2 regions of the Streptomyces kurssanovii genome follow, and region 2 is predicted to be linked to the other one. Evidence: riboswitches for the same ligand, from Rfam matches in the RefSeq annotation. Region 2 holds a riboswitch; the other holds the start of a gene.
What was found. A riboswitch is a leader RNA that binds a small molecule or an ion and turns the genes downstream of it on or off. The one in region 2 is predicted to bind glycine.
Positions count from the first base shown of each region.

Region 1: linked by a shared signal. The riboswitch ahead of gcvT (glycine cleavage system aminomethyltransferase GcvT) and the one ahead of gcvP (aminomethyl-transferring glycine dehydrogenase) in region 2 are both predicted to bind glycine.

Region 1 is NZ_JBFAQK010000102.1:537-4,945, forward strand. Features, by position in the region: partial or broken gene AB0K36_RS34020 (3-hydroxyacyl-CoA dehydrogenase NAD-binding domain-containing protein) at 1-20, opposite strand, end outside; gene AB0K36_RS34025 (AAA family ATPase) at 426-1,040, opposite strand; glycine riboswitch at 1,248-1,344, shown strand; gene gcvT (glycine cleavage system aminomethyltransferase GcvT) at 1,493-2,608, shown strand; gene gcvH (glycine cleavage system protein GcvH) at 2,688-3,062, shown strand; gene glyA (serine hydroxymethyltransferase) at 3,085-4,344, shown strand.
Region 2 is NZ_JBFAQK010000024.1:89,679-94,087, reverse strand. Features, by position in the region: gene AB0K36_RS18975 (MerR family transcriptional regulator) at 1-217, shown strand, start outside; gene AB0K36_RS18970 (DNA polymerase IV) at 267-1,760, shown strand; gene AB0K36_RS18965 (PRC-barrel domain-containing protein) at 1,855-2,238, opposite strand; glycine riboswitch at 2,353-2,450, shown strand; gene gcvP (aminomethyl-transferring glycine dehydrogenase) at 2,631-4,409, shown strand, end outside.

The DNA of each region.
Region 1 (4,409 bases), on a different contig from region 2:
CCGAGACCGGAAAACCCCACCGGCCGGAGCCTGACGCAGGCGAACGCCGCCGACGCACACGCCCCGCCGGCCAGGCAAACGCCGCCGGCCAGATCTTGTGGAGCGAGATCAGCCGTCCGGGCGCACCCCCCACGGCGCGGTGGGCTGTGGGTAGGAGATGGAGGGCACCGTGCGGGCGCGCGGTGCGGGGGGCCTCCGGGGGTCCGGCCGCGGCGGGCCAGGCGCGAGGGCGCGGTTGGGTGTCCCCCACACGCCGCCAGGCACAGGGGAGCAACCCGGAATCACCGCACGCGGCGCGGTGCCAGGTCCGGGCAGGCCAGGCGCGAGGGCGCGGTGGGGGTCTCCCCACGCCGCCAGGCGTAGGGAGAGGAGCCCCCCGAAGAACACCGCATGCGGCGCGGTGCCCGGTCCGGGCCGGCCGGCCGCTACTCGAAGCCCAGTCGCCCCAGCGTCCCCGCCGCCTCGCGGTCCAGGAGGACCGCCGACGCGCAGCCGGCCGGCAGGCGGCCCGCCTCCGCGTCGGCGACCAGGCGGGACACGGCCCGGCGGTGGCGGGCGAAGGCGTAGCCGGAGACGCCGCGGCCCCGATCGCGCTGGCCCGCTCTCGCGACCTGGGGCGTCACGTCCAGCAGCACCAGGTGGAGGGACGTGCCGCGCCGTCGTGTCTCACGGGCGAGCCAGCGCCGCACCCAGGCCTGTGTGCCGCAGTCGTGCACGACGACGCTCTCCCCGGAGCGGAGGGCGCGCCGCAGCCCGGCGTAGTGGGCGAGCCGCACCAGCGGGCGGTAGACGGCGTACGGCAGGAAGCGGGGCGCGCGGGCGTCCCAGCGGTCCCTCGTGTCCTGCGAGTCGATGCCGAGGCCCCGCGCCGCGCGCCGGATCAGCGTGGACTTGCCGCTGCCGGGGAGGCCGGAGACGACCACCACGTCACCGGCGGCGAAGACGAGGCTGTGCGGGCTGCGCCCGGCCCGCTGCCGCAGGTCGCGCAGGACGGGCAGGGCGGTCGTCGCCGCTCCGGCCCGGGACGGGACGGCGGACATGCCCGGTGGCGCGGGCGCCCCCGTGGTCGTGGCGTATGCACCGGTCGGCTGCAACGTCGTCCCCCTCCCCGTGTCGGGTCATCCCACACCCTTGCCCATGAAGTGTAAAGAATTGGTAATACGGCTCAAGTGTTTTCAGGGCGGCCTCACGCTCCACTCTTCCCCGATGCGTGCAATGATGTGCGCGCCAACTCCATACCGGCCGCTTGAATCCACGCGGGAGAGTCCCTGCCACCTCTGTGGCGGGCGCCGAAGGAGCAAGTTCCTCCCTTGAATCTCTCAGGCCCCGTACCGCGTGTGATGAGGCAGATCTGAAAAGCGAGCCGCATTCGAGTGGCTCCACCCAAGGTGCAAGTCACGACTACCCGTACGCGTAGTCGGGGCGAACCTCTCAGGTTCCGATGACAGATGGGGAGGATTGTCCTCGCAGCCATGCCCTGGGAGCCACACCTATGAGCAACGCCCCCCGTCTGACCGCACTCGACGCCTTGCACAGGTCGCTGGGCGCGACCATGACCGATTTCGCCGGCTGGGACATGCCCCTGCGGTACGGCAGTGAGCGTGACGAGCACAACGCCGTCCGCACCAAGGCCGGGCTGTTCGACCTGTCCCACATGGGTGAGATCACCGTCACCGGTCCGCAGGCCGTCGACCTGCTGAACTACGCGCTGGTCGGCAACATCGGCACCGTCGGCCTCGGCCGCGCCCGCTACACGATGATCTGCCGGGAGGACGGCGGCATCCTCGACGATCTGATCGTCTACCGCCTCGGCGAGGACGAGTACATGGTCGTCGCCAACGCCGGCAACGCCCAGATCGTGCTCGACGCCCTCACCGAGCGTGCCCAGGGCTTCGACGCCACCGTGCGCGACGACCGTGACGCGTACGCGCTGATCGCGGTCCAGGGCCCGGAGTCCCCCGGCATCCTGAAGTCGCTGACCGACGCCGATCTGGACGGTCTGAAGTACTACGCGGGCCTGCCGGGCACCGTGGCGGGCGTCCCGGCGCTGATCGCCCGCACCGGCTACACCGGCGAGGACGGCTTCGAGCTGTTCGTCGAGCCGCAGCACGCCGAGAAGCTCTGGCAGGCGCTGACCGACGCGGGCTCGCCCGCCGGTCTGATCCCGTGCGGCCTGTCCTGCCGCGACACGCTGCGCCTGGAGGCGGGCATGCCGCTGTACGGGCACGAGCTGACCACGGCGCTCACCCCGTTCGACGCGGGTCTCGGCCGGGTGGTGAAGTTCGAGAAGGAGGGCGACTTCGTCGGCCGTGAGGCGCTCACGGCCGCCGCGGAGCGTGCCGAGTCGGCGCCCCCGCGCAAGCTGGTCGGCCTGATCGCGGAGGGCCGCCGGGTCCCCCGCGCCGGCATGTCGGTGGTCGCTGACGGCACGGTGATCGGCGAGGTCACCTCGGGCGCCCCGAGCCCCACTCTCGGCAAGCCGATCGCCATGGCCTATGTGGACGCGGCCCACGCCGCGCCGGGCACGCCGGGAGTCGGCGTCGACATCCGGGGCACCCACGAGCCGTACGAGGTCGTGGCGCTGCCGTTCTACAAGCGCCAGAAGTGATCCTCCGGGTGCCGGAAGTGATCGTCCGCACCCTCTTCCCGTTCACCAGCACTCCCCCGCGTACAGGAGAATTCAGGTCATGAGCAACCCCCAGCAGCTGCGCTACAGCAAGGAGCACGAGTGGCTGTCGGCCGCCGAGGACGGCGTGTCGACGGTCGGCATCACGGAGCACGCGGCCAACGCGCTCGGCGACGTGGTGTACGTCCAGCTCCCCGAGGTCGGTGACACGGTGACCGCGGGCGAGACCTGCGGCGAGCTGGAGTCCACCAAGTCGGTCAGCGACCTGTACTCCCCGGTCAGCGGTGAGGTCACCGAGGCCAACGAGGACGTCGTCAACGACCCGTCCCTGGTGAACTCCGCCCCGTTCGAGGGCGGTTGGCTCTTCAAGGTACGTGTCAGCGAGGAGCCGAAGGACCTGCTCTCCGCGGACGAGTACACCGATTTCGCCGGCTGACCAAAACCTTAGGGACCGAGTGATGTCGCTTCTCAACACCCCTCTCCACGAGCTGGACCCGGACGTCGCCGCCGCTGTCGACGCCGAGCTCCACCGTCAGCAGTCCACCCTCGAGATGATCGCCTCGGAGAACTTCGCTCCGGTCGCGGTCATGGAGGCCCAGGGCTCCGTCCTCACCAACAAGTACGCCGAGGGCTACCCGGGCCGCCGCTACTACGGCGGCTGCGAGCACGTCGACGTGGTCGAGCAGATCGCGATCGACCGGATCAAGGCGCTGTTCGGCGCCGAGCACGCCAATGTGCAGCCCCACTCGGGCGCGCAGGCGAACGCGGCCGCGATGTTCGCGCTGCTGAAGCCGGGCGACACGATCATGGGCCTGAACCTGGCCCACGGCGGTCACCTGACCCACGGCATGAAGATCAACTTCTCCGGCAAGCTCTACAACGTGGTCGCGTACCACGTGGACGACGCCACCGGCCAGGTCGACATGGCCGAGGTCGAGCGCCTCGCCAAGGAGTCCAAGCCGAAGCTGATCGTCGCCGGCTGGTCCGCCTACCCGCGCCAGTTGGACTTCGCGGCCTTCCGGCGGGTCGCCGACGAGGTCGGCGCCTACCTGATGGTCGACATGGCACACTTCGCCGGCCTGGTCGCCGCGGGCCTGCACCCCAACCCGGTGCCGCACGCCCACGTCGTCACCACGACCACGCACAAGACCCTCGGCGGTCCGCGCGGCGGCGTGATCCTGTCCACCGCAGAGCTCGCCAAGAAGATCAACTCCGCGGTCTTCCCCGGCCAGCAGGGCGGCCCGCTGGAGCACGTCATCGCGGCGAAGGCGGTCTCCTTCAAGGTCGCCGCCTCCGAGGACTTCAAGGAGCGCCAGCAGCGCACGCTGGACGGCGCCCGGATCCTCGCCGAGCGCCTGGTCCAGGCCGACGTGACCGAGCACGGCGTCTCCGTCCTGTCCGGCGGCACGGACGTGCACCTGGTCCTGGTGGACCTGCGCAACTCCGAGCTGGACGGCCAGCAGGCCGAGGACCGCCTCCACGAGGTCGGCATCACGGTCAACCGCAACGCCGTCCCGAACGACCCGCGGCCGCCGATGGTCACCTCGGGTCTGCGGATCGGCACCCCGGCGCTGGCCACGCGCGGTTTCCAGGACGAGGACTTCCGCGAGGTCGCGGACATCATCGCCGAGGCGCTGAAGCCGTCGTACGACGTGCCGGCGCTGCGCGCCCGCGTGACGGCCCTGGCCGAGAAGCACCCGCTCTACCCTGGTCTGTGACGGATCTCCCGTAACCGACCCGAACAAAACAAAAGGGGCACCGCGCACACTGGACCGTGCGCGCG
Region 2 (4,409 bases):
CGGCGCGACGGTGTACGAATGCTCGTCGCCCGACGAGGTGGTCGGCCTTCTCCAGGGTGGGCAGGGCGTCTTCGGCATCGCCGTGGGAGTCGTGTGGCGGGACGTCGAGACGGCGCTGTCGCAGTTGCACGGCGAGCGGATCGACACCGGGGAGACCCTGGTGGGCCACAACCCCGCGGACGAGCTGGCCAGACGCAGACGCGACCGGGCCGTCTGACGGCCGTCGCCGCTCCCCGTTGTCAGTGCTGTGGGGGAGCATCGAACATGTGAGAACCGCGCCGACGATCCTGCATCTCGACATGGATGCCTTCTTCGCCGCCGCCGAGCAGGCGGCGAAGCCCTCGCTGCGCGGAAAGCCGGTGATCGTCGGCGGACTCGGTCCGCGCGGGGTGGTGGCCACGGCCTCCTACGAGGCCCGGCGTTTCGGTGTGCATTCGGCGATGCCGATGGCGCAGGCCAGACGGCTCGCACCGAACGCCGCCTGTCTCGTACCACGCTTCTCGTTGTACCGCTCGGTGAGCGAGCAGGTCATGGAGCTGCTGGGGCGGTTGTCGCCGCTGGTGGAGCCGCTGAGCCTCGATGAGGCCTTCGTCGACCTGGAGGCCGGTGGCGCGGCCCACGACGCCCCGTCCGCCCGTGAGACGGGGGAGCGGCTGCGCGCCGACATCCGGGCCGTCACGGGGCTCACCGGGTCGGTCGGACTGGCAGGCTCCAAGATGATCGCCAAGATCGCGTCCGAGCAGGCCAAGCCCGACGGCCTGGTGCTGATCGACCCCGGGACCGAGCGGGACCTGCTCGGGCCGCTGCCCGTCCGGACGCTGCCCGGTGTGGGGCCCGCGACGGGGGAGCACCTGCGGAGGGCCGGCATGACCACGGTCGCGGACCTCGCGGAGGCGGGCGAGGACGAGCTGGTACGGCTGCTCGGCAGGGCGCACGGGGCATCGCTGTTCCGGATGGCTCTGGGGCACGACGACCGGCCCGTGGTGGCGGAGCGGGACGCGAAGTCGGTGTCCGTGGAGGACACCTTCGACGTGGACCTGCACGACCGGGTGCGGGTCCGGCTCGAGGTGGACCGGCTCGCCGAGCGGTGCGTGCGGCGGCTCCGCGGCAGCGGCCACTCCGGCCGGACCATCGTGCTGAAGGTGCGCCGGTACGACTTCTCGACGCTGACGCGCTCGGAGACGCTGCGCGGCCCGACGGACGACCCCGCGGTGGTGCGGGAGGCGGCAGGCAGGCTGCTGGAGTCGGTGGACACCACCGGCGGCGTACGGCTGCTGGGCGTGGGCGTGACGGGGCTCGCGGACTACACCCAGGAGGACCTGTTCGCGCAGGCCGCCGCAGAGGCGGAGGCCGAGGCCGAGGCGGCTGCGGGGGCCGAGTCCGAGGAGGGTGCGCCCACCGTGCCGGAGGGAGCCGCGTCCGAGACGGGCGAACCGCAGCGTCCCGAGCCAGCGCGGCCCGACCCGGCGGAGCGGCGCTGGGCGGCCGGACAGGACGTGCGCCATGCGACGTACGGGCCGGGCTGGGTCCAGGGCAGCGGCGTCGGCAGGGTCACCGTGCGGTTCGAGGAGCCGTGGTCGGCGCCGGGCAGGGTGCGGACGTTCCGGGTGGACGACGAGGATCTGGAAGCCGCGGACCCACTGCCGCTGGTGCGGCCCGCCGGGCGGACGGAGCCCCCGCCGGCCATGGGCGGCGGCGGGAGCGGGCAGGTGGGTCCGGCTTCGATTCCGGAGACCGTCCCGGACCGGCGGCCGGGCTGAGGGGCGCGGCGGGGGAGGGGCGACGGGGAAGCGGCGGTGGGACAGGGGCTTGGTCCTGCGTCCGGACCCGGCGACGCCGGAGCGCGGCTGCCGGTCAGTCCTCCTGCCCCGCGACCCGGCCGAAGGAACGGTCGCCGGAAGCGGGCGCCGGTGCGGGAGGCGGACCGGAGAGGTCGAGTCCGTAGTGGTGGTAGAGCTGGAGTTCCTGCTCGGGCGACAGGTGGCGGCCCACTCCGAAGTCGGGCGCGTCCTTGATCAGTGCGCGCTCGTAGGGCACGTGCAGCGCGTTGTCGACGAGCTCGCTCGGCTCGAGAGGGACGAAGGCGTCACGGCTGAAGAGGCCTGTGCGCACGGCCGCCCACTCGGGCACGCCCGTGGCGTCGTCCAGGTACACCTCGTCAACGGTTCCGATCTTGGTTCCGTTGCGGTCGAACGCCTTGCGGCCGATCAGGCTGCGCGGATCGATGTCGGTCTGCACGGTCCCTCCAAGTGGTCGCAACTGTTCTCCAACGACTACAAAAGTCCACATTCCGGGTGTCGGCCACTCGAGCGATCCGGCGCGATGCACGCTGGTACGCTGGCAAACGGCCGCTGACCCTGTGCGGGAGAGTCCTCCGGAGAGAAGTCCGGAGGCGCCGAAGGAGCAAATCCTCCCCGGAATCTCTCAGGCACCTGTACCGCACGGACGAGGTCACTCTGGAAAGCAGAGCGGGCGTCGGACGGCATCCGCTCTCACCGACGGTGAAAGCCGGGATGTCGCTCCGTGACGCCCGGTGAAGCTCTCAGGTCGAGATGACAGAGGGGGAGGCCGTCCGGGCATCCGTGCCGTGATGCCCCTCGCAGGTCGCGAAGACCAGGAGGCCTCCCACCATGACCGCCAACCGCATTCCGCTCTCCCAGCTGGAGCGAGGGATTCCGTTCGAGCAGCGGCACATCGGGCCCGACGCCGGTGCCCAGGCCAAGATGCTCGCCCATGTGGGCTACGGCTCCCTCGACGAGCTCACCGCCGCCGCCGTACCGGACGTCATCAAGAGCGCCGAGGCCCTCGACCTCCCTGACGCCCGCACCGAGGCGGACGTCCTCGCGGAGCTGCGCACCCTGGCGGACCGCAACCAGGTGCTCGCGCCCATGATCGGCCTGGGCTACTACGGGACGTTCACGCCGCCGGTCATCCTGCGGAACGTCATGGAGAACCCGGCCTGGTACACGGCGTACACGCCGTACCAGCCGGAGATCTCGCAGGGCCGGCTCGAGGCGCTGCTCAACTTCCAGACCGTCGTCGCCGACCTGACCGGGCTGCCCACCTCCGGCGCCTCGCTCCTCGACGAGGGCACGGCCGCCGCGGAGGCCATGTCGCTGGCCCGCCGGGTGGGCAAGGTCAAGAACGGCGTCTTCCTGGTCGACGCGGACGCCCTGCCCCAGACGCTGGCTGTGATAGAGACGCGTGCCGAGCCCACCGGCGTCGAGATCGTCACCGCCGACCTCAGCGAGGGCATCCCCGCGGAGATCGCCGAGCGCGGCGTGTTCGGCGTGCTGCTGCAGTACCCGGGCGCCTCCGGTGCCGTGCGCGACCTCAAGCCCGTGATCGAGCAGGCGCACGAGCTCGGCGCGATCGTCACGGTCGCCGCGGACCTGCTGGCTCTGACGCTGCTCACCTCGCCCGGCGAGCTCGGCGCGGACATCGCCGTCGGCACCACCCAGCGCTTCGGTGTCCCGATGGGCTTCGGCGGACCGCACGCCGGCTACATGGCCGTCCGCGACAAGTTCGCGCGCAGCCTGCCCGGCCGCCTCGTGGGCGTCTCCGTCGACGCCGACGGCAACAAGGCCTACCGGCTGGCGCTGCAGACCCGCGAGCAGCACATCCGCCGCGAGAAGGCCACCAGCAACATCTGCACCGCGCAGGTCCTGCTCGCCGTGATGGCGGGCATGTACGCCGTCTACCACGGGCCGGACGGGCTGCGTGCGATCGCCCGGCGCACCCACCGTTACGCCGCGATCCTCGCCGAAGGGCTGCGGGCCGGCGGTGTCGAGCTGCTGCACGGCTCGTACTTCGACACCCTGACCGCCCGCGTGCCCGGCAGGGCCGCGGACGTGGTCGCCGCCGCCCGCGAGCGCGGCGTCAACCTGTACCTGGTGGACGCCGATCACGTCTCCCTCGCCTGCGACGAGACCACCGGCCGCGAGCAGCTGGCCGCCGTCTGGGCCGCCTTCGGCGTGGACGGGGACATCGACGCCCTGGACGCGGCCGGCGTGGACGCCCTGCCCGCCGCGCTGCTGCGCGACGACGAGTACCTGACCCACCCGGTCTTCCACCAGCACCGCTCCGAGACCGCGATGCTGCGCTACCTGCGCCGGCTCGCCGACCGTGACTACGCGCTGGACCGCGGCATGATCCCGCTCGGCTCCTGCACCATGAAGCTGAACGCGACCACCGAGATGGAGCCGGTGACCTGGCCGGAGTTCGGCCAGATCCACCCGTTCGCCCCGGTGGAGCAGGCCCAGGGCTACCTGACCCTGATCCACGAGCTGGAGGAGCGCCTCGCCGAGGTCACCGGCTACGACAAGGTCTCCATCCAGCCCAACGCCGGGTCGCAGGGCGAGCTGGCGGGTCTGCTGGCCGTCCGCGCCTACCACCGCGCCAACGGGAAC